3 regions of the Lentimicrobium sp. L6 genome follow, and region 2 is predicted to be linked to each of the others. Evidence: riboswitches for the same ligand, from Rfam matches in the RefSeq annotation. Region 2 holds a riboswitch; each other region holds the start of a gene.
The links. A riboswitch is a leader RNA that binds a small molecule or an ion and turns the genes downstream of it on or off. The one in region 2 is predicted to bind cobalamin.

Region 1 (11,062 bases), on a different contig from region 2:
TGGAGGCGGACTTAGATATATAAGTGATATTGGAATTTTTCAGCTAGATGCTCGTTTTGCTTATGGCTATCAAAAGATTTATAATGAGGATACTACAGGATTTAGGTTTTCTAATATGTCAGTCATGTCCGTGGGTTTAATTTATATGATTAACTTGAAAAAAGATGATAAATATTAATGATTTCCAGGCTGTTCTTTTCGATTTAGACGGCACCATTATCGACCCTAAAGAGGGAATAATTAATTCAATTTTATACGCTGCTCAAGAATTTGGAAAAGAAGAAAAACATCCTGAATCGCTAGATTCATTTATAGGGCCTCCACTTCAACATTCTTTTAAAAATAGGTATAATTTATTTGATGAAGAAGCAATGGAAATGGTTAGGCTTTATCGCGTTTATTATGCTAAACAAGGAATCTATCAATGTCATTTGTATGATGGAATTGAGGAAGTCATTAAGGGATTATTCGAAAGAGGAGTTTTTATGGCTCTTGCCACTTCAAAACCCACAAAGTACGCAGATCAGTTGATGAGGCATTTTAATTTAGAATCCTATTTTGATTTTACAGCTGGGGCAAATTTAGATGGTTCTAGAACCGATAAAATTGAGGTGATCCAATATGCTTTAGACCAAATTCCTCCTTTTGAAGAAGAAAGTATTCTCATGTTAGGAGATAGGGAGTTTGATATTGAGGGAGGTAACTTTCATGGCTTAAAAACGGCTTATGCACGTTGGGGTTATGGAGATGATAAGGTGGTTCTGAAATGCAAACCAGATTATATTTTGGACAAGCCTTTAGATTTGATAGTTAATTGTTAACAGCTAATAGTTAATAGTTGGCCAACAGTTTACTTCCAACTTCAATCAACTAATACTGTACTTTCTCAAAATAATACATACCTTTTGGTTCTGAGGAGTGGAAAATCTTATTTAAATCTTCCAAAACTATATCAGGCCTAAAGCTGGCTGTTTCCCAATAATCATTGGCTCCAAACGAGTTTACTCTTTTGTGATAGGAAAATACTCTGTGGTTTTTCACAGCAGACAGCGATTGATATTTAGGACTGGAAAATAAGTCTAATCTATCTTTACTTAAAGCTCCTGTATACATCCAAATATCTGCCTTTGATGCTTGACTCATCAATACTTCAAAGTCAAGCATTAAGCTTCCACTGGATGAATCTTGTTTCATTAGATATTGACCAGATGCATCAGCTATTAATTGAGCCATATAGCTTTTTCCACCAGCAGAATACCAAATACCTTGATACTCAGAGCCATTAAAAACTGTAGGTTGCTTGTCGAACTTTAATGACTCTTTCTGCTCGTTATACTTATTTTTAATTTCCTCAAAAATTGATATCGCATACTCCTCCCCATTAAAAAAAGAAGCCAATAATACCATCCATTCTGCTTTACCAAGAGGATGTTGTTCTTTCCAATCATACATCAATAGGGGAGTCATTTTCAGCTGAATCATTTTCTCATAATCGGCATTCAACTTATCCCAACCACTCCCAATCACTAAATCGGGCTGGAGTACCATCATCTTTTCCATATTGATTTGAATGGCTTTTCCTACATTTTCGATATCTCCAGATTTTACTTTTTCCAGAATTTCTTCATTATAAATCAGCTCAGGATCCGTAACTCCTTTTATGTGTTGATCTAATTGCAATAGATTCATCATTCCTACCATAGGAGATGATAAAGCTACTACTCTTTTAGGTATTTCCTTAATGACAAAAGAATGTTCCAAATTCTCTATATTCTTAGCCCCAGAATGAGGAATATAATACTCCATATTCAAACTCTCGTTTTCCCAAGGATTGAAGATGACAACCTTTTTATAGGTTTCGAAATATTCTATTCTAAAGAATTTCGCATATTCAGGATTGTAATTCCGAGTAGATTTTTCTTGAGTTTTCTCTAGGGACTCATTGCAGGAGGAGGCAGCTAAAAATAGGACGCTTAATAGAATATATAGTCTTGTTTTCATTATGAGTTTTTTAGTGAAATGGGACAAAACCAAAATTCGGAGCTGATTTCTGGATTATCATTATGGTATTTTTTTAGGATTGGTTTCTCTTTTTTTACTTCTAAAGGGAATTTAAAAAAAGGAGCATCAATGACGAAGCTATGGAATTCACCATTTTCCCCACAAGGATCCACGTTTTTAGGAAGTTCATTTATTAATTCTTTGGTGATGATTTCTCCCACAAAGTCCTTGGATAATTTAGAGGCATCCACAGCAGAAATCATGGTTTTATAACCTTGTTCAATAAAATCAAGAATCAAGGTTTTAGTATCTCTATTCCATAAAGGAAAAACGGCATTAAATCCTATTTTTTGGAGTTGATTTTCTCTGTATTTTCTAAGGTCTTCCAAAAAGATATCTCCAAAAATAGAATACTTAATTCCATTTAATTTGGCCTCTTGCATGAGTTTTGTCAGGTGCTTTTCATAGGTTTCCATATCTGGTGATTCTGGCAGTTCCAGAAAAGTGATAGGTAAACCTATAGCTTTGGCTTGTTCTAGCATGAGACTCTCATGAATTCCATGCATACTCACTCTTCTATTTTCCTTAGCAATGGAAGTCAACAGAAAAGAAATATCATATTCCTTATTCTTTAGTATTTCTCCCAAAACAAAAGCAGAATCTTTTCCTCCGCTCCAATTAAAAATGGCTTTTTTCATATTTTTATTATTATGATAGCCAGGTGATAAAATGAAAAATAAATCGGAAATGATCGTCTTTATTCGTCGCCTTTTCTCCCGAAAGCTGAATTATGAATTATGATTTCAGGTATTCTGACTCGTCCAACTTCATTTCCTTCCCATTCAATAAAGAATAGTGGATGTGGGTGAATCAAGCACTAAAAAGTACTTGGGACTTACAGCAGCGGGAACTGTTCCTGATTTTCACAGGATTCCCTGAAACTTGGGACAAATTTATGGAAAATAGATGGACTATTGAAAAAACTTTTCCAAATCCACATTTCCACCAGATAGTATTAAAGCCACTTTTTGATTTTTAAAGATTTCTTTATTCTTTAAAACAGCAGCAAAGGTAATAGCGGAGGACGGTTCCACAATAATCTTCATCCTTTCCCATATTAATCTCATCGCACTTTTAATCTCATCATCGTTGACGAGAAATATTTCTTCCACCTTATCACGAATTATAGGGAAGGTATGCTCTCCCAATGAGGTTCGAAGTCCATCAGCAATAGTTTGAGGATTTATAGAAGGATGGATTATACCATCCCTTATCGAGCGGAAAGCATCATCAGCACCTTCTGGCTCTGCGCCAAAAGCTAGGGTAGAGGGAGAGAAAAACTCACAGGCTAAAGCTGTTCCACTCATTAAACCACCTCCTCCAACGGGAGTAATAATGGCATCTGGTATAAGCTCCTCAAAAATCTCTTGGGCAGCAGTGGAATTCCCTAAGATCACTTGTGAATCATTATATGGGTGACAAGATGTAGCCCCTGATTTATCAATGAATGCAGCAGTAGTTGATTCTCGTGCTTCTAAAGTGGGCTCGCATTCTATAATGGTCGCTCCATAAGCTGCAACTGCATTTTTCTTCACCTGTGGTGCATTAGATGGCATAATGATAGTGGCTGGAATTCCAAGTATTTGAGCACTTAATGCCAAAGCAGAACCAAAATTACCAGAACTATGAGTTGCTACTCCTTTTTCTCGTTCTTCTATTGAAAGACTGAGTAATTTATGCATGGCACCTCTCATTTTAAATGCTCCGGCCTTTTGAAAGTTTTCGCATTTAAAGAAAAGCTCACAGCCAATGAGTTCATTAAGTAAATGAGACTTTAGGATGGGAGTACTATGGACTGAATTTTCTAGTATACTTTTTGCTTTAAGTAAAATGGATTTTGAGTACATTGCGATAAAATATTATTCAGCAAATTTGCTAAGAAATTAATGTTTAATATTTTCCATTTGATCGGTAATCTGTCACCTAACTTCAGTGCTGATTACCGCATCTGATTAAAAGTAATACCAAGTTTCTCAGAAATATAACGAATCTGTTTCAATTCTTTAGAGTTTACAATACAGTAGGAAAGTCCTTCGTTTCCAGCTCTTGCTGTTCTTCCAGCTCTATGTGTATAATAATCTATCTTATCAGGCATTTGATAATGAATGACATAAGCTAAATTGGCTACATCAATTCCTCGCGCTGCTAAGTCTGTTGCTACAAGAACTTTTAGACTTCCGTTTTTAAAGGCTCTCATGGCTTTGTCTCTTTCCTTTTGAAGTAAATCACCATGAATGGCATCCACCGGAACATTTCTAGCTTGTAATTGCTGTGCTAGTTTTTGAGTAGCAGCTTTTGTTTTACAGAAGATTAATCCTCTATTATCGCCTTGCTCGCCTAAGAAACGCATAAGGACATTCAGTTTCTCTAAATCTTCGCATACAATATATTGGTGCTCAATATGCTTATTAACCACATTCTTTCCACTCACTTCTATTTTAATAGCTGTCTCCGACATGTGCGTATTCACAATGTTTTTAATCTCGTGAGGCATAGTAGCAGAGAATAACCATTTGTTCTCCACTTTGGCTGAAAAGCTTAGGATTTCATCCAATTCATCTTTAAACCCCATGCTCATCATCTCATCGGCTTCGTCGAGAATAAGGGTTTTTACATGACTTAAGTCAAGGGCTTTTCTTTTTACCAAATCAATCAAACGACCAGGAGTAGCCACCACAATATGTGTAGGACGCTTCAAAGCTGATATTTGCTTTTCTATTTGAGGACCACCAAATACAGCTTCGGTGAAAATTTTGTCGGAATATTTGGTAAACTTAAATATCTGCTTGGCAATTTGCTGCCCTAATTCTCTTGTAGGACATAGAATGAGTCCTTGAATAACTTTTCTTTTAGGGTCTATCTTATGTAATAATGGAATACCAAAAGCAGCAGTTTTCCCTGTTCCTGTTTGAGCTTGTCCAACTAAGTCGGTGGTATTTTTAATGAGTACAGGAATGACTTGTCTTTGAATTTCCGAAGGCTTTACAATCTTCATCTCTGTCAATGCCTTAACTATGTCTTTCCTTACTCCTAATTCTGTGAAATTTTCCAATGTATCTTGTATTATTTTATGAACTGGCAAAGATACGCTTTATTAATGATAGAATTAAGAAATCATAGAATGATATAAACACTTGAATAATTAAGCTTTTCTGCTCAGGTATTTTGAGAAGATTTAGGTTCACATAGAATCACGAAACGGTTAACTGTTCATTATAAGCAGTTAACCAAGTTAATCCAAATACCCCTTCAAGCCCCGAACATCCAAAATCAATATTCTCTTTCCTTCCATTTGAATAATACCATCATGATTTAATTCATTAAAAGCTCTACTAAGAGAAGGTCTGGCAACTCCAAAAAGTTCAGCCAATTGACTTTGTGATTGAGGAAGGATAATTTCAGAATGACCGGCCTTAGTGTATTGCTTTAATAAAAAATGAGCAATTTTCCCTTTTATAGTTTTAAAACTGAGGAAGTTAATTTTACGAGTTAAGAACTGGGTTTGATTAGAGATGATATTCAGGAAGTTTTTTTGTAGTTGTTGGTGTTTAAGAAGTGATTCGAGAAAATGAGCCTTATTTATAGCTGCAATGATACAATCGGTCTTGGCCACTATAGAAACAGGGTAGAGGCTGTCCTGTCCAAAAAGAAATCCAGGAGCCAATAACCTCGGAGCTTTCATATCAGCCATCTTGATAGTTTTTCCATTAAAATCGGCCATTTCGCTTTTTACATCACCTTCAATCAGTATCAATTGTTGAATAACAGCCTCATTAGCAAATACTATGGGATTCCCTTTTTTGTAATTCTTATACTGAACTTGGATATCCTGTAGGCACTCTTCTTTTTCCTTATTAGTTAAGCTATGAAAAAGCTGGCATTGGCTGAATAAATCGAGCATGGATGTGTTTTTTTTACAAAAATATTAAAAAATATGGGTGGATGTAACATATGTTACAAATAAATAGGTATTGTAGTACTTAAATTTGCAGCGTTCAAAAGAACAGAAATAGAAAAATAAGTAAACAATATAAAATACAGAAAAATGAGCATGTTTTGTTATCAGTGTGAAGAAGCAGCCAAGGGAACAGGTTGCGAGATAAAAGGAGTTTGTGGAAAAACTGAAGAGGTTTCAAACTTACAAGATTTATTGATGTTCGTATCTAAAGGAGTTTCTATCCTTTCTAATTTAGGGCGCCTGAACAATATTAGTGTAGCCAAAGCTGACCAATTTGTTTTTGAAGCTTTATTTACAACCATTACCAATGCCAACTTCGATGAGAAAGCTATCATAGCAAAAATCAAAGAAGGTTTTGCTGTTCGTGAATTAGTGAAAGTTGAGTTAAGTGTGAGTGGAAATGCAGTTTCAACAGACCTTCACGAAAGCACTACTTGGATGGGTACTGAAGCGGAATTTGATGCTAAAGCATTAGAAGTAGGTGTATTAGCAGAGACTAATGAAGATATTCGTTCATTAAAAGAACTATTAATCTACGGATTAAAAGGAATGGCTGCTTATGCAGAGCACGCTTTTGCATTAGGTCATGTAAACGATGAGGTTTTTGCTTTTATGCACAAAGCAATGACTGCAAGTACTGAAGAACATACTGCTGATGAGTTGGTAGGATTGGTATTGGAATGTGGTAAATTTGGTGTTGATGTGATGGCTCTTTTAGATAAAGCTAATACTGAAACTTATGGTAATCCAGAAATCACAGAAGTAAATTTAGGTGTTAAAGGAAATCCAGGTATCTTAATTTCAGGTCATGACTTGAAAGACATGGAAACATTATTGCAGCAAACAGAAGGAACTGGTGTTGATGTTTATACACACAGTGAAATGCTTCCTGCTCACTATTATCCAGCATTCAAAAAGTACACACATTTTGTAGGAAACTATGGTAATGCTTGGTGGCAGCAAAAAGAAGAATTCACTACATTCAATGGTCCTATATTATTCACCACTAACTGTATTGTACCTCCTTCAAAAACTGCAACTTACGCTGATAAAATCTATACTACAGGTCAATCTGGTTTAACAGGTGCTACACATATCGCAGCTGATGAGAATGGAAACAAAGATTTCTCCGCTATTATTGAGCATGCTAAAAAATGTGAATCTCCAGTAGAAATTGAAACAGGAACTATTGTTGGTGGTTTCGCTCATAACCAAGTTATGGCTTTAGCTGATAAAGTAGTTGATGCTGTTAAAACTGGTGCTATCAAGAAGTTCTTCGTAATGGCCGGTTGTGATGGTCGTATGAAAGGAAGAGATTATTATACAGATTTTGCTAAAGAATTACCAACAGATACCGTTATTTTAACTGCAGGTTGTGCGAAATACCGATATAATAAATTACAATTAGGTGATATTGGTGGTATTCCAAGAGTTTTAGATGCAGGTCAGTGTAACGATTCTTATTCTTTAGCTGTTATCGCTCTTAAATTGAAAGAAGTATTCGAATTAAACGATATCAACGAATTGCCTATCGTTTATAATATCGCATGGTATGAGCAAAAAGCGGTTATCGTATTATTAGCACTTCTTTATTTAGGTGTTAAAGATATCCACCTAGGCCCAACCTTACCAGCTTTCCTTTCTCCAAATGTAGCCAATGTATTGGTGGAGAATTTTGGAATTTCTGGTATTTCTTCAGTAGAAGAAGATATGAATAAATTCATGGGGGTTCAAGCTTAATTGCTTAGCCTCATTTGATTAATAGCTTTGTTAATTTTAAAGCCCTGCTCTTTTAGAGTGGGGCTTTTGTGTTTTAATTCTATAAATTCCTTGTTTATTTTTCTTTGTGGAACTTAGAGATTTTTGTGTCACTTTGTGTTATAGCAATTAATTGACAATAATTTATGTCCAAATGGCAATTCCAGCCATAAGAAGGAAACCAAGAATAAGAATAGCAAATTTTCCCCAACGTTTTTTAGGTGCTTCAAAAACCTCATGGATAATATCCAGAACTGCTATATAAACAAATGTTCCTGCAGCTAAAGCATCAAATATAGCTTCGAACCATAAAGCTGTTCTGCTGCTATCAATTTGCGATAAAACTGAGCCGATGATGATTCCAATAGGAGTCATGATGGAAAAGAAGAGGATGGTTTTTATAAATAGTGATTTCTGAGTATTCGATTGAGCCATACTCACTCCCAAAGCAAAAGAAGCTGAGCCTTTATGAGCAATGATAGCAAAAAAGATGACTAATCCTGAAGCAAAGCTAGTTTCTAAGCCCAGCGACATTCCCGCAATGATGGAATGAATAGCTAATACTAAAAATAAAAGGGTAGGGAATTGATTAGTAGTTTTACCAATGGTTTCCAGCTTTTCTTCTCTCACCAATACTTTTTCGAGAAATAAAACAAAGATAAAACCAGCTCCAGCCATTAATGCGGGAAAAGGATAATCAATATTTAAGTTTAGATTTCCAAAGTTTTCTATGGAATCGGGGAGCATGTGCAATAAACCAGCACCTAGGAAAATCCCGCCTGCAAAAGCATTTCCAAACACCATATTTTCTTGGCCGCTTTTACTCAGCGCTCTTTTTAAAGGGAATAATCCTCCAAATACACCAGCCAAAATAATAAGAATTACCGTTATTGCCTTGAACCAAATGACCTCCATAATGCTGTTTTTCTCAAAGATAAGGAATTTATTGTCCCTTTTTTTTAATGAAAAGGATAAATTAATCTGGAGATTCCACCGAAGTAAGAAACAATGATCAGCTTTGCTAATTTTGTATATAATCAGTCAGGGCAGACTCATACGTATTATTAAAACTACAGATACAAGAAAACAGAGCGAACTTAGATAAAAGGCTAGCGCGGAAATGTTTTCCGTGCTAAAACATTAGCATTATAGAGTGTGTTTTAACCGCACCAAATCCGCGCTAGCTTTAGTAAAAAAATAAGAAAAATAAAAGTATGAGTTTGCCCTGTATAATCAGTGAGAATTTGTGTAAATCTGCGGATATACCAAACCCGTATAGTCAGTTGGACAGTACCTGATGTTAGTAAGAACCAAATCGCTTTCTAAGAACCCACTCGGTTCCCAATAATAAAACAAGGAGGAGGGCCAGCCATTTTAAATCGATGAAATTGATGATTTCTTGTGTGATGCTATACCTTTGGGCTGCATCGGGACTGTTTTTAAGTTGTTCGAGCAATGAAGAGGTTTGTGCTGGGAAATAAATACTCCCTCCACTCAAATCGGCCATTTGTTTTAAAAGCTCCATATTACTACCTGCTCTGGCTTGTTCCATATTCCAGGCATCAACAATAAATTTACCCTCCTCCAATAAAGTGGTATCAGGTAATTGGGCCTTAGCTTTAAAACTATAGGAACCAGCTGCTAGATAGCCGATGGGGGCGCTAAAACCATTTTCTTGAGGAGAGAACAGATAATCATATTCCTCGCCCAATTCGTTTTTAATTTGAAGAGAAACATCTCCTTCATTAATGGTTTCGAAGGCCTTATTATAAACTTGTGCTTCCCATTCTATCAGGTCAGTTTCATTATAAATACTTTGATATTGAATATTGAATCTGTCATCATAAACTCCTGTGAGTAGGTAGCGAGAAACTCTTTGTATAAGGCTGTTGAACTGCTCATGACTTCCTGTGGACTGATAATCATAGATTCTCCATTTCCAAAGACCTTCACCTGCTAAGAAGGCTCGCTTCAATTGTCCTTTGCTCCATAAACCCATTAATACTTCTCCCGATTCGAATCCTCTAATACTTTGCTGGAAAATCACATCGTTTTGGCTCACACTTTGCCATTTCACAAAAGGAACATAAAGAGGAGGGTAGGTTTTATAAATTCTAGCCCAGTTTTGAGGCATTTTAAAACTTGAGAAATCTTCTTTTGGTGCAAGCTCCGAATATTCAAATCCTGCCACTTGTTGATTGCTCTCCCACGGGAAATCATTTTTGGTCACCGATGGAATGTCACTAGAAGTGCTCCAGATATACCAAAGTGCTTTGTTCTTAAAATCAGCTTGCTCAAATATCCTTTTGCTTCTTTGGTCGAGTGAAGGGAGTCCATGTAATACAATTAACTGATAATCGCTGGTGGAGAATGGGTAATCACTTAAACTTTTAATATCTATCTCATAACCATCAACTTTTCGTAGTGCTGATGCCAAGGCACCTAAGTCTGGATGAGGGTTGTTGCCAAGAATTAGAATTTTATTTCCGCTTTCGAGACTCTGTATATAGAAACGTGATTGATTATTCTTGATGTTGTTCTCATTCTCTAATTCTGGAATCCGAACAGAATAAGATTGTAATCCACTTCCAGTTGCTTTTAATTCAAATCGTATTTCTTGATTGAAATTATCACTATTCAAGGTGATTTCTTTTTGTTGGAGCACTCGTCCAGCCTTTTCAACTCTCACTGTCAATTTCTCGCCAGAAAAACCTTCAGCTTGTACCACCACATCCACTGGAAACTTAGCATTCTGACGAATGACTTTATTATGGAAAATGGCATCAATATAGACATCTTTTTGTTTAGCAGTATCCCCAAAAATGATGGGGTAGATGGCTGTTGATTGATTCTCAGCATAATGTAAAGGGCTGATGCCTTGATTGTTTTGCCCATCACTTAACAGAATGATTCCGGTAAGAGGAAGCATGTAATATTTTTCTGAAGTGTATTTAAGAACTTGTCCAATATCACTTCTTTTGCCATCAAATTTAAAATTGATTTGTTCGTTTACCTGATGATGAAAGGAAAGAAAATCAAGTTCATATGTATCTGAAAGCTCTTGCTTGATTTCATCAATATTTCTTTGAATAGATTCACTTAGACTTGTGCTATCAGTCCCATTTAGCATAGATTCCGATTCATCTAAAGCCACAACAATAATAGGTTTTTGTAAATCTTTGGTTTCATTAAAGAAATAAGGATTAAGTAGGAGGAGGGCCAGAATTAAAATGACACAAAACCTCAAGAAGAAGAGTAGATAATTCAATGGTTTTGAGAAGCTCG
Region 2 (11,062 bases):
AACTTATTCTATCGATGTCTTTAGAGGTGTTCACAAACCTCTTAAGAATCCCATCCAATATCTAGTTTATATTATGCTATTTCCTCAAATGATTGCAGGACCTATTGTGAGGTTCAATCAAATTGCGGATCAGATAGAGAATCGCCAGCATTTAGAGACCTTAGACAACAAGTTATTGGGATTTTTTAGATTTTGTATTGGGCTAGCGAAAAAAGTTTTAATAGCTAATGTATTAGGAGCACAAGCCGACCAAGCTTTTGCTTTGGCAGATGGAGAATTAACAAGCTCAGCTGCCTGGATAGGAATAATAGCCTATACCTTCCAAATCTATTTTGACTTTTCTGGGTATTCCGATATGGCCATTGGACTTGGTAGAATCATGGGCTTCAAATTTCCTGAAAACTTTAATAATCCCTATACCTCACAAAGCATAACTGAATTTTGGCGTAGATGGCACATCACCCTAGGAAGTTGGATGCGCGATTATCTATATATTCCATTGGGGGGAAGTAGAGTATCCTCAAAAAAAAGACTCTATTTTAATCTTTGGCTGGTATTTTTAATCTCTGGTCTCTGGCATGGTGCAGCATGGAATTTTGTGATCTGGGGGGCTTTCCATGGCTTCTTCTTAATTCTTGATAAGCTATTCCTACTTAAGTTCAGTAAAAAGGTAGGTAAATATCCAAGTATCATTCTCACTTTTTTTATAACCATCATTGGTTGGGTTATATTTAGATCTGAGAGCTTTAATCAAATAAAATATTTCTTAAGAAGTTTATTTAAATTCGACTTTTCAGTCCCCACAAAAACCTCATCAGAATTTTGGTTCATATTAGTAATTGCAGTCTTATTTTCGTTTATTACACTCTTAAAAACAGGCAAAAAATGGGAGAATAAAGTATTCTTTTCTGAGCAATACAGTACATCGAGGTATTTCATTTCTATAATTCTAGCCATATTAAGCTTAGCCATCTGCCTTAGCGCCATCACCAGCAGTGATTTTAATCCATTTATATATTTTAGGTTCTAATGAAAAACAAGACGAAAAATATAGGAATTATCATCATCATTTTAGCTTTAACGCTTCCTCTTTTGCAGTATTATACTCAAAAGGTTTTTGTTAAGCCTCTAGAAGGAAGCTATACCCTCAAGCAAAAACCAGTGTTTATAATTCAAGATTGGTTTTCTGGGGAATTCCAAAATAAATATGATACCTTCTTTAATGACCATTTTGGCTTTAGGAGTTCGTTTGTAAGGCTTTATAATCAACTGCAATATAGTTTATTCAATAAAGTAAGTGCTCAAAACGTAATCATTGGAAAGAACGACTATCTATATGAACAACAATATATCGACTCCTATTTTGGAACTAATTTTATAGGTGAAAAGAAAATTAATTCTAGAATTAATAAACTATTAGCTATTCAAGAAGAATTAAAGAAGCATCAAACCCAATTAATAATAGTAATTGCACCAGGAAAGGGTTTCTTTTATCCTGAATTCATTCCTGATTCCATGAACAAAGAAAGAAGCATCACAAATTATGAAGTTTATACTTCTATCTTAACTAAGTCCAATATTCCATTTATCGATTTTAATGCTGCTTTCTTAAATATGAAAGATGGCTCTGAAATAGTTCTTTATCCAAAAACAGGAATTCATTGGAGTCAAGGAAGCATGCCTCTGATAGTTGATTCAATCCTCAGAAAAATGGAATTGGTTTTGAATAAGAACTTAGTTGATGTTCAAATTGACGATATTAGCAAGTCTTTTATTGCTGACAAACAAGATAGCGACATTGAAAAAGCTTTAAACTTAGGCCTACCTGTTCCTATTCCATTAATGACCTATCCCCAAATAAGCTTTAAAGATGAATCGGCTTATAAGCCTAAAGTAATAAGTATTGCAGATAGTTTTTTCTGGCAATTATATCGTTTAGGTATTCATCAAAAGGCATTTAGTCATGGTGAGTTTTGGTATTATAATCAACAGATTTTTATCGACAAACTACAGATGACAGATGAAGTAAAGAATATCAATTATTCCGAAGCAATAAGAAAAGCTGACATCCTGCTGCTTTTCACCACTGAAGCGAACCTTGACAGATTCCCCTTTGGTTTTATCGAATCTTTTGAACATGCAAGTCAAAATTACATAAACTTGGAGAAAGACATTAGAGCCATGATGAAACAGATTCAATCTGATAAAAAATGGTTTGAAAAAATCCAAGAAAAAGCAAAATCTAGAGGAATCACAGTAGATTCTATGTTATATCTTGATGCTAAATTCATGATAGATCAGAAATACAAATAACTATTAATCAACAACCTGTTCATCTGTACTTACTATTTTATCATTTTTCAGAATTTAACATTCCACCTCAACTAATATTTCTACTTTTGCAGCGAAATTGGTTCCAGCTTATACCAATTTGACTTTATGAAATTCCATATCGTTAAAATGGTATTATCGGATTAATAGGGAATCAGGTGTAAATCCTGAACAGTTCCCGCTGCTGTAAGCTCCATATATTTCGTGGAAAATATGCCACTGGTTCGCAACCGGGAAGGCTTCCACAGAATGGAGTAAGTCAGAAGACCTGCCAACAGATAAAGATTTGAGTGCTTTCGGTGAAAAAGCTAATCATCTGCTGGTTTCCTACACTAGCCGATTGCTTCCTTCAAAGCCTGCCCTCATCTTTTTCAGTTTCTACTGTTTTTGCGAAATAAATAAACAATAAAATGAGCCAGTCAATTATTAAATTTGCAACTCTAATCCTCCTATTCAGCTTTAACTTGCTGGGTCAGGCACAGTATGTGTCGGAAATTATTGATTACAAACCTGCTCCAGGACAATTTACTAACGATGGTGCATTTGGCTCTCCGTATGCTGCACAAAGCATTATTGGAGGAACAAGCGGATTGGTTTCTTTGGGCGCATTTGGCGGTCATATTATTGTAAAAATGGAAGAAAGTGTAGAAAACCATCCCAACAATCCATTTGGAATTGATTTTACCATATTCACCAATGCTTTGCCTGATTGGAGCGAAGCAGCAATGGTAGAAGTCATGAAAGATGAGAATAATAATGGACTGGCTGATGACCAATGGTATCTTTTGGCAGGGAGCGACTATTATTTGAACCAAAGTCAAATGGATTATGCTGTCACTTATTTCAATCCCAATGAAAACTCAGCTACCGATGTACTTTGGGTGGACAGCAATCAAGATTCTGGATACGTTTATAAAAACAGTTTCCACCAACAAAGCTATTACCCATCTCCGATCTTATTCCCTAGTATAAACCAAGAACTTTACACTCTACAAGGCATGAAAGTTGAAGGTGATATTGACCTCTCCACTCCATCCATGATAAAATCTTACGAAAGATACTTTGGCTTTGCAGATAACAGAACCAGAGGCAGCCAACCCTATGACATTCCTGATAATCCTTATACCAGCGACTTAGAAAATTCAGGTGGCGATGCCATGGATATCAGTTGGGCCAGAGATGAAAATGGAAACAGAGTAGCGCTTGACCATATAGATTTTATTAAAATCACCAATGCCATGAATACTTCCATGGGAGGATTGGGGGAAGCTTCCACTGAGATTTCCGGTATTATAGACGTCAGCCCTAATAGCGCTATCACTGGGGAGATCAATTTATTAGCCTTGTCGGATATGCCAAAAACAATAACAATAAACAGGAGCTTACAAGCAGAAGCCATTCATTTTATTTCTGGTATTCCGGCAGCAAGTCAAAATATCATTTGGAACTCCTCAAATACCAATATCGCCACAGTAGATGCCAATGGACTCATTCAGACTCATCAAGCTGGCCTTACCATTATCACTGCAAAAGTTCAAAATCAGGAGTATATTTCGAATAGTTTCGAGATTCTCGTTTCGGAGCCCTCCTCCATCGAAATCATATTAGAATCACAGAGCATTCATTCACAAAGTCAAATTGAAATAAATGCTATCATTAAAGATCAAAATAACGAAGCTATTTTAGGATTAGAAACACTATGGCATGCTAAAAATCCCGAATTATTAGAAATCTTTGAAAGAAACAATGAAACCTATATCAAAGGATTAGAGGAGGGTAATACCTATATCTATGCTCAGGCTGAAGGTTTTCCTCAAATTATTGATTCATTAGCCATACAAATATTAGCAGAAAGCCACAGTAAGAAGGTATATATCACTATCCAAACCGATGACCATAATATACTTTCTCGGCAAGCAGTTAATATTGACCATTTTGACCTTAACCCTTATGTAGATAATGCAGCTCAAGATTACGGAATCGGTAGTGTAGAAAATATAAGTCTAGCCCATGCCATAGCTTCTATTTTTGAAAGCACTGGACTTGGAGAGGATTTTAAATTTAAGGACGACGAAATAGTAGATGGCGCTCTTTACTTATGGAAAGTTCCAGAAGAAGAACATTCAAGTTTAAATTACTACTATGGCTACGGTGGAAACCATAGCGACGATAGTAAATCCAGAACATGGATTATAAAACTAAATGATGATCATTTTGCTAGGAATATGCATCAAATCGAAATACAAGATGAAGATGAAATTCTAATCTATCATGTGCCAGATTCCAGAGAGGAATGGACCATCAATCAAATAACACTAAGCACCTACACCTCAAAACCTGACGAACTCATTACAACTCATTTCATGGAAGAGCGGTGTCAATTCTATGAATCAGGAATTGTAGAATTATTGGAAAGAAAGCCCATTGCAAATGCATTGCTATCATTAAATGAAGAAAGCTTGGTCAATGACGGTCAACAAGTCTCAACTAATTCTGATGGAGAAGCTGAGTTTAGCATCAACATCCTTGGTCAACACCTAATTTCCATAGGAGCACATAAAGCACAAATCATTATTTCCGATGCCACTGGAATTGAAGAACTCAATCCACTCCATTTTACTATTTACCCCAATCCTTTTGAGGATCTTATCCATATAGAATCCTCAGAAAACAATGATATTGATCTTCTGAAAATCTATAATCATCAAGGTCAATTGGTAAAAGAGGTAAAAGAGGCAAAACGAGTAAATCTGGGAGAACTTAAGAGCGGAGTCTATTTAATTCAAGTTTATAGCAAAGGTAATTCCTTCTCCAAAACCATCATCAAAAGATAATGGCTGGGCAAACACTTCTTCATTCTTGGTGGCACTTTGCGAAATCCTTTGTGTTTCTTCGTGGCAAAGCTATTATACAGAGTTTCACAAAGAAGATTATTTATATTTGCACAGAATTATTCTCATTTATTATTGTTGAAATCCACCCCATTGAAAGATTAGATTATACCAATACCTCTGCTTTGAAAATAATAAATATCACAGCTTATAATAGAAGACTATTCTTTAAAATTTTTGCTTTTCTTTCTGTCTCTCTTTTTTGGAGTCAAAATATCAATGCTCAAATCACCAAGGATACTTTTCAATTAAAAACAGTAGAAGTTAAAGCTCAAAAACCCATTGAAGAAGTAGCCATGAGCAAATCGAGGATAGACACCATGGCTTTACAAAGCTTGAGCTCAAAATCTCTATCGAGCCTCATGACGGCCAGCACTCCAGTATTCATAAAATCTTATGGAAGAGGCTCCTCCGCCACCGCTTCTTTTCGCGGAACGGCAGCTTCTCATACTCAAGTCAATTGGAATGGAATGAGTCTCAACTCACCCATGCGGGGCGATGTAGATTTCTCTCAGTTTCCTGTTTATTTTATCGATAGAGTAGAATTGCTTCATGGCGGAAGCTCTTTAAGTGCTGGAAGTGGTGCCTTAGGAGGAAGTATTAGTCTTGAAAACAAAGCAGATTGGAGTAATCGAATTTCAGTAAAATACATTCAACATATAGAGAGCTTTTCTACTTTTAAAGAATTTGCAGAATTGGCCTTGGGGAACTCTAAGTTTCAATCGAAAACTAGAGTTTTTCACGACCAATCAGAGAACGACTTTCCATTCTACAACTATGGAGTACTTCCATACAGAGACGATGTCCAGAAAAATGCGGATTATGAGAAATATGGTTTCCTACAAGAGTTTTATGGGAAATTGAAGAAAAATCATTTGCTCTCTTTAAAAATCTGGGGCCATCATAATTTCAGAAATCTTCCTCAGCTCATGTCTTACGAAGGCTATAACATCGAAGAGATTCAAACACCTGACAGTGTGGATTATCAAATATTCAACAGAATAGAATATCGAGAAGATGAGCAACTAAGAGCTATTGGAGCTTGGAAATACTACATAGGAGATTCAAGATGGGAATTCACAAGTGGTATCAACTATACAAAATTGCATTATTTTCGAAAATCAACAGAATTAGATAATAATTTCAATTCAATAAGTAAAGAAAAATCTAGTTTTAACCACTTGGAATATCAATATAAAGAAGAGGAGTCTCTACACTTTAAAACCTCTTTGGATGCAAATTTTCACCAAGTAGATATTTATGATTCTACCAAAAAAACGGGATATAAGGAAGAACGAGTAGAGTTGAGTTATCTGGCACAGCTCAATCTTCAAATCAACGAAAGAACATCAGCTTATGCCCTCCTCCGAAGCGAATATTATGATGATACTTTCGTTTTTCTCATTCCATCATTGGGTATTGAATATCAATTGGACCAAAAAGATATTTGGAGCATAAAATTTAATGCCAGTCGAAATTACCACAAACCTAACCTTAACGACTTATACTGGATTCCTGGCGGAAACCCAGACCTACTTCCCGAAGACGGGTATACCGCAGAACTGGGTTTAGGTTTTAAACAAGCCAAAAACAATTGGAATTTAGAATCAAACATCAATATCTATGCTTCTATAATTGAAAATTGGATAGTTTGGCATCCCTCTTCCACCGGTGCCATTTATTGGGAAGCAGATAATATTAAGAAAGTTTTTGCCCGAGGAGTCGAATGCACTTTAAAATACAATATGGATTTCTATAGAAATTGGAAACTAAAAACCATTGCCAATTACGCCCTTACCATAACCACCAATGAAAATGCTGTAGAATCTGTTGATGAAAGCAGAGGAAAACAATTAATCTATATTCCTCGTCATACCGCTAATTTAATGATAGGAGTGAATTACAAATCTTGGGAACTAAACATTGACAATTCCATCATTGGAAAAAGGTATACCACCAGCTCTAACGAATTATCAGATTTTGAAAAACCTCTTTTAGCTTATTCTTTAACAAATCTTAGCTTTGAAAAAGGATTTAATTGGAAAAAGCTCAAAGCCAGATTTGGTATTAGAGTTGAGAACATCTTTGACAGAGACTATATGACTGTATTATGGCGTGCAATGCCCGGAAGATATTATTCAGTAAATTTACAAATTGGATGGAGGAAATAGTATGAAGTTTAGAATAAGTAACATTTCAAAATTCTTTTTTGTTTTCCCTAACCCCACGGGGAGCAAAAAAGCATCTGATATAAGTAATCCTATTCTCATTGGTGAAGATGGACCTATTCATTCCTTTCTTAATAGGCAATCTATTTTTAATTGGGCTCCCATCTGGGTCGGGGCAAAACCAATTAAAAATGATTCAGCGAGAAGCTTCTTTTTCGATTGCCCCAACCCCAAGGGGAGCGAAAAAGCATCTGGTTTTAAAAATATTATTTTTCAATTATTAAGTTTAACATCATACTCTTTAATCAGTTTAAAAAACCTCAGCAATTTTCAGCTTTCTCCCCTTGGGGCCGGGGTAAAAAAGATGAAAATTGATTCAATTATAAACCTCTTTTTATTTTTATCTATTTACCTTCTTACAACCTCATGTCAAAAGGAACCAGTAGAAACCATTTATTTCAAATTAAATAATACATCTGGAGTATTTATTACAAACGAAGGAAATTTCATGTATGGAAATGCCTCTTTGAGTTTTTATGATATTGAGAAAAAACGGATTTATAATCACATTTTTTATGCTAGAAACTCAGCTCCTTTAGGAGATGTAGTTCAATCTATGGAAATTCATAACGGACAAGCCTTTATCGTAGTCAACAATAGCGGTAAGGTATATGTTGCGGATGCTAATACTTTAGAGTTTACAGCTAGCATTACTGGTTTAAACTCTCCTCGTTATATTCACTTTCTCAACGACCAAAAAGCTTACATTACAGATTTACATGCCAAAGCCATCACTATTGTTAATCCTAGTACTTATAAGAAAACTGGCAGCATTGATGTGAACAACAATAATCCTAATTACTACCAACACAGTACCGAACAAATGATTCAATATGAGAATTTGGTTTTTACGAATTGTTGGTCTTTTGATAATCAAATTTTAGTTATCGATAGCAATACTGATCAAGTTATAGATTCCATAGAAGTTCCGGCTCAACCCAGTAGCATGGTGATGGACAAGAATAATAAAATCTGGGTTTTATGCGATGGTGGATATGCCGAAAGTCCTTATGCACACGAAAGGCCAGCTCTAGTAAAAATTGATGCTCAAAGCTTAGAAATCGAAAAGCTTTTTCGATTTGATTTAGAAGACAACCCTTCCGAATTATGTATTAATGGAAGCCAAGACACGCTTTACTTCATCAATCGCCATGTATTTAGAATGACCACAGAGGAGCCTCAGTTTCCAGAAGTCCCTTTTGTAGAAAGTAGTTATACTGGAGTTTATGGAGGCTTTTATGGCTTGTCCATCCACCCCACCTCTTCACAAGTTTATATTGCAGATGCCATAGATTATCAACAAAACGGAATTATTTATAGATACCATCCTCAAGGTCATCTGTTGGATTCTTTTAAAGCTGGCGTGAACCCTGGAAGTTTTTGTTTTAAGATGGAATAAGCTTGAAGTCTTGAATTGGCATTTTTCTAAGCCAAGGAAAAACAGCATATTTGCAGCATATTTAGAACCAAACCATGAAGCTCAAATTTAATATTAAAGAAAAGCTAGAGATATTTCCTTTTGCGCAATTATACCTATCTCTCAGTATTATGTTTGGTACATGGGTTATCTATATCCCAAGCATCATCGAAAAGCTAAATATGAATGAAGGACAGTTGGGAATCGCCTTGTTCTTTGCTGCATTTGGTTCGGTATCCTCTCTTCCATTTGGAAAAAAGATTGTGACATCAATTGGGGAAGGTAAATCGTCTTTAATAAGCATTTTAATGGTTGCTATTTTTATCAGCACCTTATTTATCTCCCCATCCTTTTATTGGCTTTGTTTTACCATGTATCTATTTGGAATCAGTTCTGGTATCATGCAAGTTGCCATCAACTCCTTAGTTGCCACCGTTGAAAGAGAAAGACAAATAAATATCATGTCCACTTGCCATGGATTCTTCAGCCTAGGTGCAATGATATCTGCTGGCTTTGGGACCATTATTATTGTCCTGCTCAATAATCCACTTTTACATATTCTTCTGGCTTTAGCTAGTGTCATACTCCTTCAAATTCTCTTCAAAAAGAAATACTTTCACATCGTTAATAAAACACAGGAGACCGAAAGTGCCCCAACAAGAAGCGCCATCAAAAACAAAACGCTGTGGCTTATTGGAGCCATTGCCATTATAGGAATGGTATCGGAAGGCGCCATTGCCGACTGGAGCGGCTTATATTTAAAAGACATCGCCAAGACCAATATGAATTACCTAGGGCTTGGTTATGCAGGATTTTCATTGGCCATGACCATCGGACGTTTTAGCGGTGACTATCTGAGTTCAAAATTTGGAGCATGGCAAATTATTCTTGCTGGATACGTTCTAGCTTTAATAGGTTTTTCATTGGTTTTATTAGGCCATCCCCTAGTTAGTATTGTTGGATTCTTCACCGTTGGATTAGGCTTCTCCATCATTGTACCCGAAGTATACCGTCTCTCTGCAAATATTGAAGGAGTAAATCCCGCCAGCGGTATCGCTTTTATGGCTGGCGTAGGCTATGTAGGCTTTTTAACTGGGCCTGTTGTTCTTGGATTTTTAGCAGAGCATTTTGGGCTTCAGATTAGTTTTAGTGTTTTATTAGTTTCCGTTTTTCTAGGTTTCATTTTAAGTATATTTATTTGGGCTAGAAAACGCGCTTGATAAAAGCTCAAAAAAAAAACACTATTCTTTATCTAAATACGAATCAATCCTTTTGAAATATTAAAAAACTACTCTGGTTTAGAAGTCCGAAATACATTTACTTCTAGCTTCAGGCTCCTACCTTCCAACCACAATATTTGCAGAATCTGAAACAGTAAAGTGCATGATTTTTTCTAAGAAATAAAACCAATAAATCACAAATTCACCTCCTTCTTAACTTTTCATAAACACTGCTTAACAAATTTTAACCGCGGATTTTTTCAACAATCCGATGGGCTGAGTATATTTGCACATCTTAATTAAAACGAATGCAAAATGATGCAAACAGATATTAGAGAATTGAATGAAAGAATTAGGTTAGAAAGTTCATTTATCGATGTTCTAAGCCTCGAAATGAATAAAGTAATTGTTGGGCAAAAGCACATGACCGAAAGTTTAATGATCGGTTTGCTCTCCAATGGTCACATTTTATTAGAAGGAGTTCCTGGTTTAGCTAAAACTTTAGCCATTACTACTCTATCAAAAGCTGTGGATGGGAAATTTGCCCGTATTCAGTTCACCCCTGACCTTTTACCTGCCGACCTTTTGGGTACTATGATTTATAGCCAGAAGAAAGAAGAGTTTCAAATTAAAAAAGGACCCATCTTCGCCAACTTCGTTTTGGCAGATGAAATCAATCGTAGTCCGGCAAAAGTTCAATCGGCGTTATTAGAAGCCATGCAGGAACGTCAAGTTACAATAGGCTCTGAGACTTTTCCTCTTCCCTTGCCATTCTTAGTAATGGCCACACAAAATCCTATTGAACAAGAAGGAACATATCCTTTACCTGAAGCTCAAGTGGATAGATTTATGCTGAAAGTAGTGATTAACTATCCTAAGCAAGAAGAAGAAATGCAAATTCTTCGTCAGAATATTTCCAACACTTTCGAAACGGTAAATGCAGTGGTTAAACCTGAGGATATTATCAAAGCTAGA
Region 3 (11,062 bases), on a different contig from region 2:
GGAAGAAAAGTCAGTCCGAATTTTGAGGTGGACAGGAAGATCGAAATGTGTAGAAATGGAATGCATATGATGAAAAGTGTTAAAGATCTTTTTGTCTTAGAAAAAAATGAAGTGTCACGAGATGAGTTTTTCAGGTCTTATAACTTACATGGTTATGGAGGAAAGATGATTCGTAAACCTGAAGATTTCCTATCCAAAGAAGACCAAAGGAAAACTTCCAACGATTTTATCTTTTTCAATTCCAAAGCAAATGATGTTTATTATTCTGCATATAGTAAACAAAACAAGGACCAAAAGGATATTTATAAAAGGACTAAACTTCTTGAAGGAGGATGGTCAGAACCAGAAAGGCTACCAGATATCATTAATACCCCTTATGATGACGATTATGTGGTGATGATGCCTGACGGAAAAACTATGTATTTTAGTTCAAAAGGTCATAATACTATTGGTGGGTTCGATATATTTAAATCAGTGTATAATGACCAAAGCAAAACTTGGTCTGTTCCTGAAAATGTAAATTTCCCATTCAATACTCCAGTAGATGATATCCTATTTGTTTCGGATACTTCTGAAGCTACGGCCTGGTTTGCCTCAGTGAGAAGCAGTGTGGATGATCAAATTATGGTTTATAAAGTAGGTATCATTAAACGACCTGATGGATCAGATGATTTAGCTGCTATTTATGCCAAAAATAAGATGCTTACCGAAGAGGATTTAAGGAATATTAAAAATCGAGCAAGTCTCGATGTCAATATTAGTGAAGAAGAGTTTGATGAGATTCCAGTAGTTGATCATATTGCAGCAGCTCAAATTTTACATCAGCAAAACGAGGAAAAGATTGCTGCAGATATAGAAAAGAAAAAACAAGAACAGGTAGTTATTGATAGTGCCAAAGTAGTTATTTCTCGCTTTGAGAAAAATATGGATGCTTTTGATAGTGTAAGGCAATATGCATTGTCGTTGGCATCAAATAAAAAACTCGAATCACATCGACTAAGAGAGGAGGTGAAACAAAATATGAAATTGGCTGCCAGCTCCAATGATAAAGAGGGTTTAACAAAGCTTATCAATACTTCAAATTTCGCCATTGGGAAAGCTGAACAATTGGATTATATAGCAGCTAATTTAGAAACTTTTGCTAAAGAAACTCAGCGTAAAATTGAAAGGCAGGTACAGAATTTTGCTACTTTAAATAGACAATATGGTGATGCTGAAAATGCAGTGATTAATGGTGATTTAGATAGAGCCCAAGCTACTATTTTAGCCATGAAATCTATTCAGTTGAATGCACCAAAAGTGATGGAATTAGAAGCAGAAATGCCTATTAATGAAGGGGAGAATACTAATAGGCAATTTCCTCTAGAAATTCAGGAAGCCATTGTTTATCAAGCTTTTAAATTGGAATCTGAAACCCCTCAGCTAGAAATTGTTGCATTATCTGCTGAATTCGAATCTTATATTCCTACTAAGGAAGTAAAAGAAGATTTAATAACTGAAACGACTGCTTTTTCGAATAATCCATCGAAAAAGTTAGAGGAATATTTAATTGTTTTAGAACAACAACAACCTAGTATTCTGGTTTTAATCGGAGAGAAAGAAGGCCATATAGAGGAAATGATTAAGTCTTTTGAACAACTAGAGGATGCTGAAAAATCGGAGGCATTACAAGCCGTCAACCAGGAGCAAGAAGAATTAAATAACTATCAAAATGCAAAAGCTTGGTCGGACAAGATGATTGCGAAAACAAGAAGTGATCTTCAAAATACTCAGATGTCTAGTGTAGATCCTGATGAGAAATTTGAGGCCTATCAAGCCATGGCTCTGGAGCTGGAAAAGGGATATGATTTTTCTAAAAACACCTTTAACTCGGATGAACTAAACCTCCAGAATAATCAATCCATTACCACGACTGAAACTTCCTCGTCAACTCTTAAAGCTACAACATCTATTTATATATTAAATTCCAATGGAGAAATAGCCAAACAAATTATTGATAGTGACCATTTAATACCTTCCTCTCAATTGAATTTTAGTGCAGGAAACGAAGATTTTTTAAGGGCTCAAAGCCTACAAATGATTGCTGCAGTAAGAAAACAAAATAAGCTAAATTCATTTGGACAAAGAAAATTGCAAAACCGAATTTCTACATTAGAAACCGAATCTCAACAGAGCTTTACAAAAGCTAATCAGTTGTTAGTTTCTACAAAAAATGCACCGGTTTCTACACAGCAAGATTTATTGGCTCAAACCAATAAAGAGTTTAATAATCTTCAAAATAAAGTAACAGAAATCAAAACATTAAATCTCGTAGATCAACAATTAGAATCAGCAAATAACGATGCCGCTCGGATTTCTGTGAAGATGACGCAACAATTTGAATTGTTGGAAACAGAGTTGAAGAATAAAAAATTCAATAATATAGAACAGATATATATAGGAATAGAAAGAGACTATAATAATTATAAGGTGATTACAGATTTTTCTAGTGATTTCAATATGGAAACAGGAGCGCTGATCAAACCAGTTACAACTTCTTCTGTTTTAATTCCGACATATCAAATTACTTCTCAAGGTGATCTAGTTAAGTCTTTCGGTCAAGCTTCAGAGGATTGGAATAATGTTGAAGAGTTTATGGAGGATGCCAATAATAGTGAAGTTCAGCAGAATTTAGTATTGTCACCAAATGTAGATCTGAGTTCTAGCGAGGAGAGATTCACTAGGATTTTTAGCCCTTCCACACAAAAGGAGGCAGAGAATCTATATATCATAAAACCCAGATTTAATTCTTTTGTTCAGAGCTCAACTAATTCCTTAATTCAAAACTCTTTAAACCAAATTAATTCATTGGTAGGAGAAACAGAATTTCTTTTGGCTAAGAGAAATCAAGTAAACCAATATTATTTGAAACAATTAGAGGAGGCCAATAAATTCGAGCAACAGAGTATTACTAAAATTTCTTCTGCTAATTTGTCTACTCCTGAAATAGCTGAAGCCAATAGCTTGAGTTTAGAGAGTAAGAAAGGTTTTTATAAAGCTTCGGTTGCTGCCTCATTCATTAAGCAATACGACCAGCAAATTGTTCAACAAAGTTTATTACTCGATGAAGCAGCAGAAACTGTTCAGACCATGCAAAGTGATTTGGATAATAATTTACCAGATGAAGCTTTACTTAAAAACGTCCAGCTTCAAAGAAAAATGGCCGCATTAAACAAGACAGAAATTGATGACAGTGCTTATAATTTCTTCGTTAATGAATTGTTTGTTCCAATTCCTGAGATTTTCAGCGAAAGTGAGAATCAAGAATTTTTAATCACTAATGGGCAGGTACAAAGAAATGATCAGGTCATTTTGAATCAGTTCTTCTATCAGAATACACCTCAGGTAGGAGTGGATATTTTAGAGTTACCATCATTAAGTATTGGTAAACCAGATATTATTGAAGAAGAAACAAAACACACAACAGAAGTATTAGCTACCTATTCTTCAAATAATCCTACCACGACCCATCCATCTTTGAATATCCCAAATACTACTAATAGCAAATCCAATGGTAACGAAACCTCTAGTGTTAATGGTTCTGGCTCTGTTTCAACAGGCTTAGTGATATCTAACCCTGTAGAGAATACTTCAGAAGGTATTGTAAAAGATATCAATTTAAAAGCTATCAATGCTAAAGAATTTAAAACTGACGATGATATTAGAGATGCTTTAGGTAGCTTAAATTTGTATGCTCAAGCCCATATGACAGAGGTTGATTTGATGCAAAAACGATTGGCTATTTCAGCTGAGAATAAACTAAATACTAGTAATAAATATAGTTTGCAATTAGAGACACTAAATGATCCTATATCAAGAAGGCCAGTGAATGATTCAGCTAAATCGTACCTATATCAAGCTTTAGCATTAAAAGCAGTTTCCGATGAGTATCAAACTTATTTAGATGGAGAGCGAAATATTCAAGATCAAATCACTCAATATTCTTTTGACATTGAAAAAGATTTAGAGAAGAATAATTTGAATGCAGCAACTGTTAAGTTTGAGAAAATGCAAACAGAAATATCTTCATTTGGAGAAGAGCCAGAAATCAAACTTTTAGATATTCAATTGCAATTGATCGGGCAGATAAATTCTTCAAAAATAAAGATGGATTCTGCTTTCGCTTTGTCTATGGATTTAGCCAATCAATCGGTAAAATTATTGAGTGAAGCATCCGAAGAGAGACAAGAAGCTGAAGGAAAAAGAAATGCTTTCAAGAGGAGGGAAGCCCTAAAAGCTGCGGAATCAAAAGAAATTGAAGCTACCAAAATACAAAATGAGTCTGAAAAAGCATTGGCATTCGGAAATAGTATGCATGAAGAACATCAGATATTTTTGTCACTAGCAAGTATAGAAGCCGAAGTGAACGCCTTATCTAAAGCCCCAGTGCAGCAAAGTCAGATGGTGGTGAATCAGGAATTGGTTTTCGAAGGTATTGATAATAGAAAGAGCGAAGTTTTGGGAAGACCAATGAATACAGCCATTTCTCAAGTAACTGAGCCTAATACTAACAAAAATCCGTTAGGTACTAATGATGATCTTCATGTTTATGAACGTGAAAATTTTAAAGCAGAAATGTTAACTGAAGAATTAGAACTAATCAAGAGAGAAATTGCTCTTTTGGTTCAATCTCAAAACACAAACTTAACACCTAAAGAGGCTTATTTGGTCGAAAAGAAAGTGGATATTCTTCGTCAAAAAGCTGATAGTTTGGAATATGAAGCCAATAGAGTATTCGATTTGGCAGATCGCATCCTTGAAACACTTTCTGAAGAAGAACAGAAGGAAGCTAAGAAATCGAATCGTGATTTTAACAGTTATTTGAGTGATCTAAAAGATAAGATTGAAGTTTTATTATCAGAGGCCAGTTCTTTAAAGCAAAGAGCACAACGTTCCAATAATATTCAAACCCGAGAAGATTTGTTTCAGCAAGCCAAGGATAAAGAAGAAGTGGCTATGTATTTGATTTTGGAGGAATTTGAGGTGATAGCTCAAAAAAATAAAACCAGGTATCGAAAAAATCAATTGTTATTGGAGCAGCTTATGATGGATTTAGCCAGCACCAAGGAACGTGAATTAATGAGAAATATATTTGCTCAAATAGATGATTATTTTGCCCAGGCTCAACTTAAAAGAGCGAAAGCCAATCAACCAGGAATATCATTTAGTTTAAAAAAGGTTTTATTACAAGATGCCTATTCCTTAGAAATGAAAGCACTTGACTTGCAACAGCAAACTAAAACGATGTTAGAAAAACATGATATGAAAAGTATGATGGCTTATCAAGTGGTCACTGAAGAGGAACAAGAGTTGGCTAAAAACAACTTGGTAGTTAATCCATTACGAAATGAAGGAGAAGCTGCCATATCGAAGAATAATATAGTTCCTAGTGATATTCCACCATCTCAAATCACTATTAAATCTCAAGGTACTAATCTCATTAAAGAAGATGCTGAGGAGTCCATCGCAAATAATAGCGGTGTTAATTCCCAAGTTCAGAAGCCTCCTATAAATTCTCAAGAAAGTATTTCTGCAGGACAAGAAGTGGAGTATATCTCCTCAGTAGATGATGGGATTGTTTATAGGGTTCAGTTTACAGCATTAAAAGAGTTGAAAAACGAGTCTTTCTTCAATAGAGTAAGTGATATCAGTGCTGAAAAAGTAACAGGAACAGATTTTATTAGATATTTCTCAGGTAATTTCAATGAGATGGACGCAGCAATTATCAGAAGAAATGCATTACGTTCTTCAGGTTACCAAGATGCTTTTATTCGTTCTTGGAAAAATGGAGAAGCAGTAACATTATTGAGTTTACGAGAGGATGAGGGAAGTACTGATTCACCAATAAATTCTGTTGCAGCAGTAAGAAGAACCAGCGTTGGGAATATTGATTTTTCAGCTACTAACATATCGTCTCTACCAGGTGTTTATTATACTGTTCAAGTGGGAGTTTATAGTCGTCCGCGTACTAGTGCCATGATTTTTGGAATCAAACCATTATATCATAAGCGAATGCAAAATGGTTATTGGATTTATTATTCTGGTATCTTTAATAGTATTGCGGATGCCACTGTCAAAAAGGACGAAATAGTAGAGCAAGGAGTGAAAGACGCATTTGTGGTAGCATTTAGTAATGGGAATTCTGTTGGTTTAGCTGAAGCTCGTCAGCAAATCAATAGAGGAGTAGATTCTCCGAATGATGAAGATATTGTCATTCTCGAGGATGCTAGTTTGCAGATTGATAACCAGTGGGATATGAGTCAACAAGCAAGAATAATTTCTAATTCTAAACTGGAATATAAAGTTCAAGTTGGAGTTTATTCTAATCCTATTGATTTGAATTGGATTGCCTCTCAGTTAGATGGGAATTATTCTGTAGTGTCTTATCAGAATTCAAATAGGAAATATGTATATACCATTGGCGATTTCTCTAATGACAGTGATGCTAGAATTCTTCTAAAAGAAGTTCAAGAAATTGTTCCTGATGCGTTTTTAGTTGGTTTCCAGAATGGTGATAAAAAATATATCAGATAATATTAATATCTAACTTTATCGAAATAATACAAGTTTTCTGGTTCATTACTGTGAAATATTTTTATCAGATCTTCTAAAACTATATCAGGTCTAAAACTTGCTGTTTCCCAATAATCATTTGCTCCATTTTCGTTCATTCTGTTATGGTAGGAATAAACTTTATGCTTTTTTACGGCATTAAGTGATTGATATTTTGGTTTGGCAAATAACCCAAGTCTATCTTCACTAGAAGCACCAGTATACATCCAAATATCTGCTTTAGATGCTTGGTGCATTAATACCTCAAAATCCAGCATCAAACTTCCAGATGTGGAATCATCGCGCATTAAATATTGCCCTGAGGCATCGTCAATAAGTTGGGCCATATAGCTTTTCCCACCAGCTGAATACCAGATGCCTTGGTATTCTGAACCATTAAATACAATAGGTTGTTTATCGAAAGTCATAAACTCCTTTTGTTTTATATAATTGCTCTTAACCTCTTGGAATAATGCTGTTGCTTTTTCTTCCTCATTAAAGAATGAGGCCAATAATATCATCCATTCTGCTTTTCCAAGAGGATGGTTTTCTTGCCAATCATACATCAAGACAGGAGTCATTTTCATTTGAATCATTTTCTCATAATCTGGACTTAATTTATCCCAACCACTACCTATAACCAAATCAGGTTGCAGCATTATCATTTTTTCCATATTGATTTGTATGCTTTTACCAATATCTTCAATTTCGCCTGATTTCACACGATTTAAAATGTCTTCATTATAGATAAGAAATGGGTCGCTAACCCCTTTAATATTTGCCGATAGATCCAGTAAATTCATCAGGCCAACCATTGGAGATGAAAGAGCGACTACTTTTTTAGGAATATCTTTGATAATAAAAGAGTATTCTGGATTCTTTACACTTTTATGATGCCCCGCATGTGGAATATAATATTCCATGTTTAAATTTTCATTACTCCACGGATTTAGAATCAGTATCTTTTTATAAGATTTATAATATTCTATTTGAAAATATTCTGCATATTCTGGAGTGAAAATAGACTCTGGTTTTTCGTTTTTTTGTTCTTTATCAGTTTGACAAGAACTGGCTAGTAGTAATAGAATACTGAAAAGAAAATATATTATGTTTTTCATCATGAGTTTTTTAGTGATATGGGACAAAACCAAAATTCGGAGCTGATTTCTGGATTATCATTAGGGTATTTTTTCAAGATAGATTCTTCTGATTTGACTTCTAAAGGAAATTTAAAATAGGGTGTATCAATTACGAAAGTATGAAATTCTCCATTTTCCCCACATGGATCTACATCTACTGGAAGTTCTTTTATTAATTCTTTGGTAATGATTTCTCCTACAAAATACTTGGATAATTTAGAGGCATCCACAGCGGAAATCATGGTTTTATATCCTTGATCAATAAAATCTAATATCAAAGTTTTAGTATCTCTTTTCCATAAAGGAAAAACCGCATTAAATCCTATTTTCTGGAGTTGGTTTTCTCTATATTGTCTTAAGTCCTCTAAGAAAATATCACCGAAAATAGAATCCTCAATTCCTTTTAATTTTGCTTCTCGCATCAGGGATGTCAAGTGCTTTTCATAGGTTCCCATATCAGGGAGCTCTGGAAGTTCTAAAAATGTGATAGGTAACCCTACGGATTTTGCCTGTTCCAACATAAGACTTTCGTGAATTCCATGCATACTCACACGACGGTTTTCTTTGGCTATAGAAGTCATTAAAAAAGAAATATCATATTCCTTTTTCATTAAAACTTCTCCCAATGCAAAAGCAGAATCTTTTCCTCCGCTCCAATTAAAAATGGCTTTTTTCATTTATAGTTTTAACCTCTTTTTAAATCAAACAGTCTTTTTTCTATCTATTTATGATTTTTTTCCTTTGCCCCAGCCCTAAAGGGCGGTCAAAAAATCAGACTCCCTTTAGGGTAAGGGCAAAACTGATTTTGCTTCAAATCATATCAATACTGTTTGTATTAATCAACAATTGTATTCTTTTAACTATGGTATAAAAAATGAAAAATAAATCAGAAATTATCGTCTTTATTCGTCGCCTTTTCACCGAAAGCTGAACATGTAAACTATCATTTCAGGTATTCTGACTCGTCCAACTTCATTTCCTTCCCATTCAAAAGCGAATAGTGGATGTGGGTGAATCAAGCGCAATAGCACTTGGGACTTACAGCAGCGGGAACTGTTCCTGATTTCCACAGGATTCCCTGAAACTTGAGGCAAAAGTACATAAAATATGTATTTAAGATGAATAAATTAAGACCCAATGAGTATTGCCGAAATGCTTTTTATATAATATTTGCTGTCGTTCAGCTAAAATTTGTACTGCACTGATGTCATATCATCTTCTTTTGCAATAAAAGAAAATAGATGAAAAATACCATCCTCATCATAAGCTGTCTCATCATATCAATAGTCGGTTTTGCACAAAAAAATATTTCTGGAAAAATAGTTGGAAAGGAAACCAAAACGGAGCTCCCTTTTGCTAATTTACTATTAAGCCAAAACGATACCAGCAAGGTATATGGTATCATTTCAGAATTGGATGGAAGTTTTAAATTCCAAAAAATTCCTAGAGGAGTCTATCAACTCAAAATATCTGTTATTGGTTACGAAACTCTTGTTGTGGATGCTATTTCAGTTGCAGATAAAAATGTAAAAATGGGATCTATCAAGTTGGCCAGTTCGTCTTATGAGTTGCAAGAATTTAATGTGGTTGCTGAGCAAAGCCATATCGAGACCAAAGCAGGTAAAAAGGTCATTAATGTGGGAGAGGATATTGTTAACTCCGGAGGTTCAGCTGTTGAGGTGTTGAGTATGGCGCCATCAGTAGAAGTTGGAGTGGGAGGAGCCATCAGCATTAGAGGCGACAGTGATGTTATGGTTTTAATTAATGGAAGAATAACAGCATTATCGTTTATTGGTGCTGGGAATGCCTTAAAGCAAATTCCAGCTTCTAGCATTGAGAAAATAGAAATTATCACAAATGCTGGAGCAGAGCATGGCCCCGATGGTATGGGAGGTATGATAAATGTGATTCTTAAAAAAGAAAAGAGCAATGGTTGGGAATTCACCTCAGGAGGAAACTTAAGATATGCCCCGTTTTCAGGTTCTGTAAATGCAGGATTGGCCTATAAAAAAGATAAATTGGGATTCAATTTTAATTATAGTCTAGAAACAGAAAACGATATAGTTGAAAACACTGAAAAAAGAGATTACCTCACATTTGTAGACCAAAACAAAAGCATACTGAGCAAGTCAGAGGATAAGATAAAGGGCATTACTAATTTTTTAATTGGCGGGGCTTCCTATGCTTTTAATGATTCCACCTCACTCGAATTGAATTTATTCTATGAAAATGGGAATCATTCTGGAAATACAGAAAGCTCCTACGACATTGAGAAAACTGATGGTAGTTTATCTCATTCAAAAGTAAGTAGCAAACATGATGGAGGAGAGTCGTTTAGTGGTTTTGAAGCCAGTTTTATGAAACATTTTAAAAACGACTCAGAACTCTCCATCTTCGGAACTTTAGGTACAGGGAACTTCTATAATAATATAGAAAACAATAATTTACAAGCAGATATTCCGGTGATAAGCTCCTCAAAAAGTGACAGTAGGTTTTTTGAAAGTGAGATGGGTGTAGAATATCAATGGCCAGTATTCGATTTTCTAAGTTTTCATATGGGTGGTGAGGCCAGTTTAATGAAGTTTAATGTGGACCAAAAAACAATTCTTGAAGAAGAAATAAAACTTAAAGATTATCAATTTAATCAAGATAAATACGCTGTATATGCCATAAGTAACTGGAACCTTGCTTTTTTTGAACTAGGTTTAGGAGCACGATTAGAATCCTATAAAAGCCTTGGCGAGCAAAAAGATGGAACTTCATTTACTCAAAATTATCAAAATATTTACCCTAATATTCAATTGGCCACTGGATTTGGTGGAGCTAAAGTAGAACAAGGCATTATGTTTTCATATTCAAAAAGAATCAATAGGCCAGAATATGAGCAATTAAACCCTACTATCGATTATAGTGACCCATTAAACCTGGTAAAAGGAAATCCAGATTTGGAACCTGAGTTTGCCCATGTTTTAGAACTTTCCCATGAGTTGAGTGTCAGTGACATTACTTTATTCACCACACTATTTCATAGGGTAACGACGAATGTCATTCAGGAAAAGAAAGAAATATTAGAGGATAACGTAATATTAACAAGCTATGTGAACGAGTCCAATAGAACCAATTCTGGAGTAGAGCTGTATTTAAAATACGATGTGTTTGGCTGGCTCGATTTAACCAATGATTTTTCTATTTACAAAAAGTCATTTCTAATAAAAGAAGGAGAGATTGGAAATAAAGATGGAGTCAATTGGCATAATAAAACCATATGTAATATCAAACCTGGAGGAGGCTGGAAAATGCAATTACAAGGGAAATATATTGGAAAATCTAAT

Region 1: another riboswitch for cobalamin. It lies ahead of HNS38_RS18165 (diphthine--ammonia ligase); the one in region 2 lies ahead of HNS38_RS00770 (T9SS type A sorting domain-containing protein).
Region 3: another riboswitch for cobalamin. It lies ahead of HNS38_RS02010 (diphthine--ammonia ligase); the one in region 2 lies ahead of HNS38_RS00770 (T9SS type A sorting domain-containing protein).

Annotation. Positions count from the first base shown of each region.
Region 1 covers NZ_JABKCA010000097.1:2,198-13,259, forward strand. Annotated here, with positions in the region: gene HNS38_RS18150 (porin family protein) at 1-178, shown strand, start outside; gene HNS38_RS18155 (HAD hydrolase-like protein) at 165-821, shown strand; gene HNS38_RS18160 (ABC transporter substrate-binding protein) at 871-2,001, opposite strand; gene HNS38_RS18165 (diphthine--ammonia ligase) at 2,001-2,699, opposite strand; cobalamin riboswitch at 2,786-2,981, opposite strand; gene HNS38_RS18170 (threonine/serine dehydratase) at 2,973-3,908, opposite strand; gene HNS38_RS18175 (DEAD/DEAH box helicase) at 4,001-5,113, opposite strand; gene HNS38_RS18180 (Crp/Fnr family transcriptional regulator) at 5,294-5,962, opposite strand; gene hcp (hydroxylamine reductase) at 6,107-7,759, shown strand; gene HNS38_RS18190 (ZIP family metal transporter) at 7,922-8,692, opposite strand; gene HNS38_RS18195 (hypothetical protein) at 9,078-11,062, opposite strand, start outside.
Region 2 covers NZ_JABKCA010000002.1:24,593-35,654, reverse strand. Annotated here, with positions in the region: gene HNS38_RS00780 (MBOAT family protein) at 1-1,030, shown strand, start outside; gene HNS38_RS00775 (hypothetical protein) at 1,030-2,313, shown strand; cobalamin riboswitch at 2,445-2,622, shown strand; gene HNS38_RS00770 (T9SS type A sorting domain-containing protein) at 2,742-5,165, shown strand; gene HNS38_RS00765 (TonB-dependent siderophore receptor) at 5,165-7,393, shown strand; gene HNS38_RS00760 (YncE family protein) at 7,755-8,849, shown strand; gene HNS38_RS00755 (MFS transporter) at 8,924-10,087, shown strand; gene HNS38_RS00750 (MoxR family ATPase) at 10,403-11,062, shown strand, end outside.
Region 3 covers NZ_JABKCA010000004.1:68,164-79,225, forward strand. Annotated here, with positions in the region: gene HNS38_RS02000 (SPOR domain-containing protein) at 1-6,573, shown strand, start outside; gene HNS38_RS02005 (ABC transporter substrate-binding protein) at 6,576-7,709, opposite strand; gene HNS38_RS02010 (diphthine--ammonia ligase) at 7,709-8,407, opposite strand; cobalamin riboswitch at 8,660-8,853, opposite strand; gene HNS38_RS02015 (TonB-dependent receptor domain-containing protein) at 8,972-11,062, shown strand, end outside.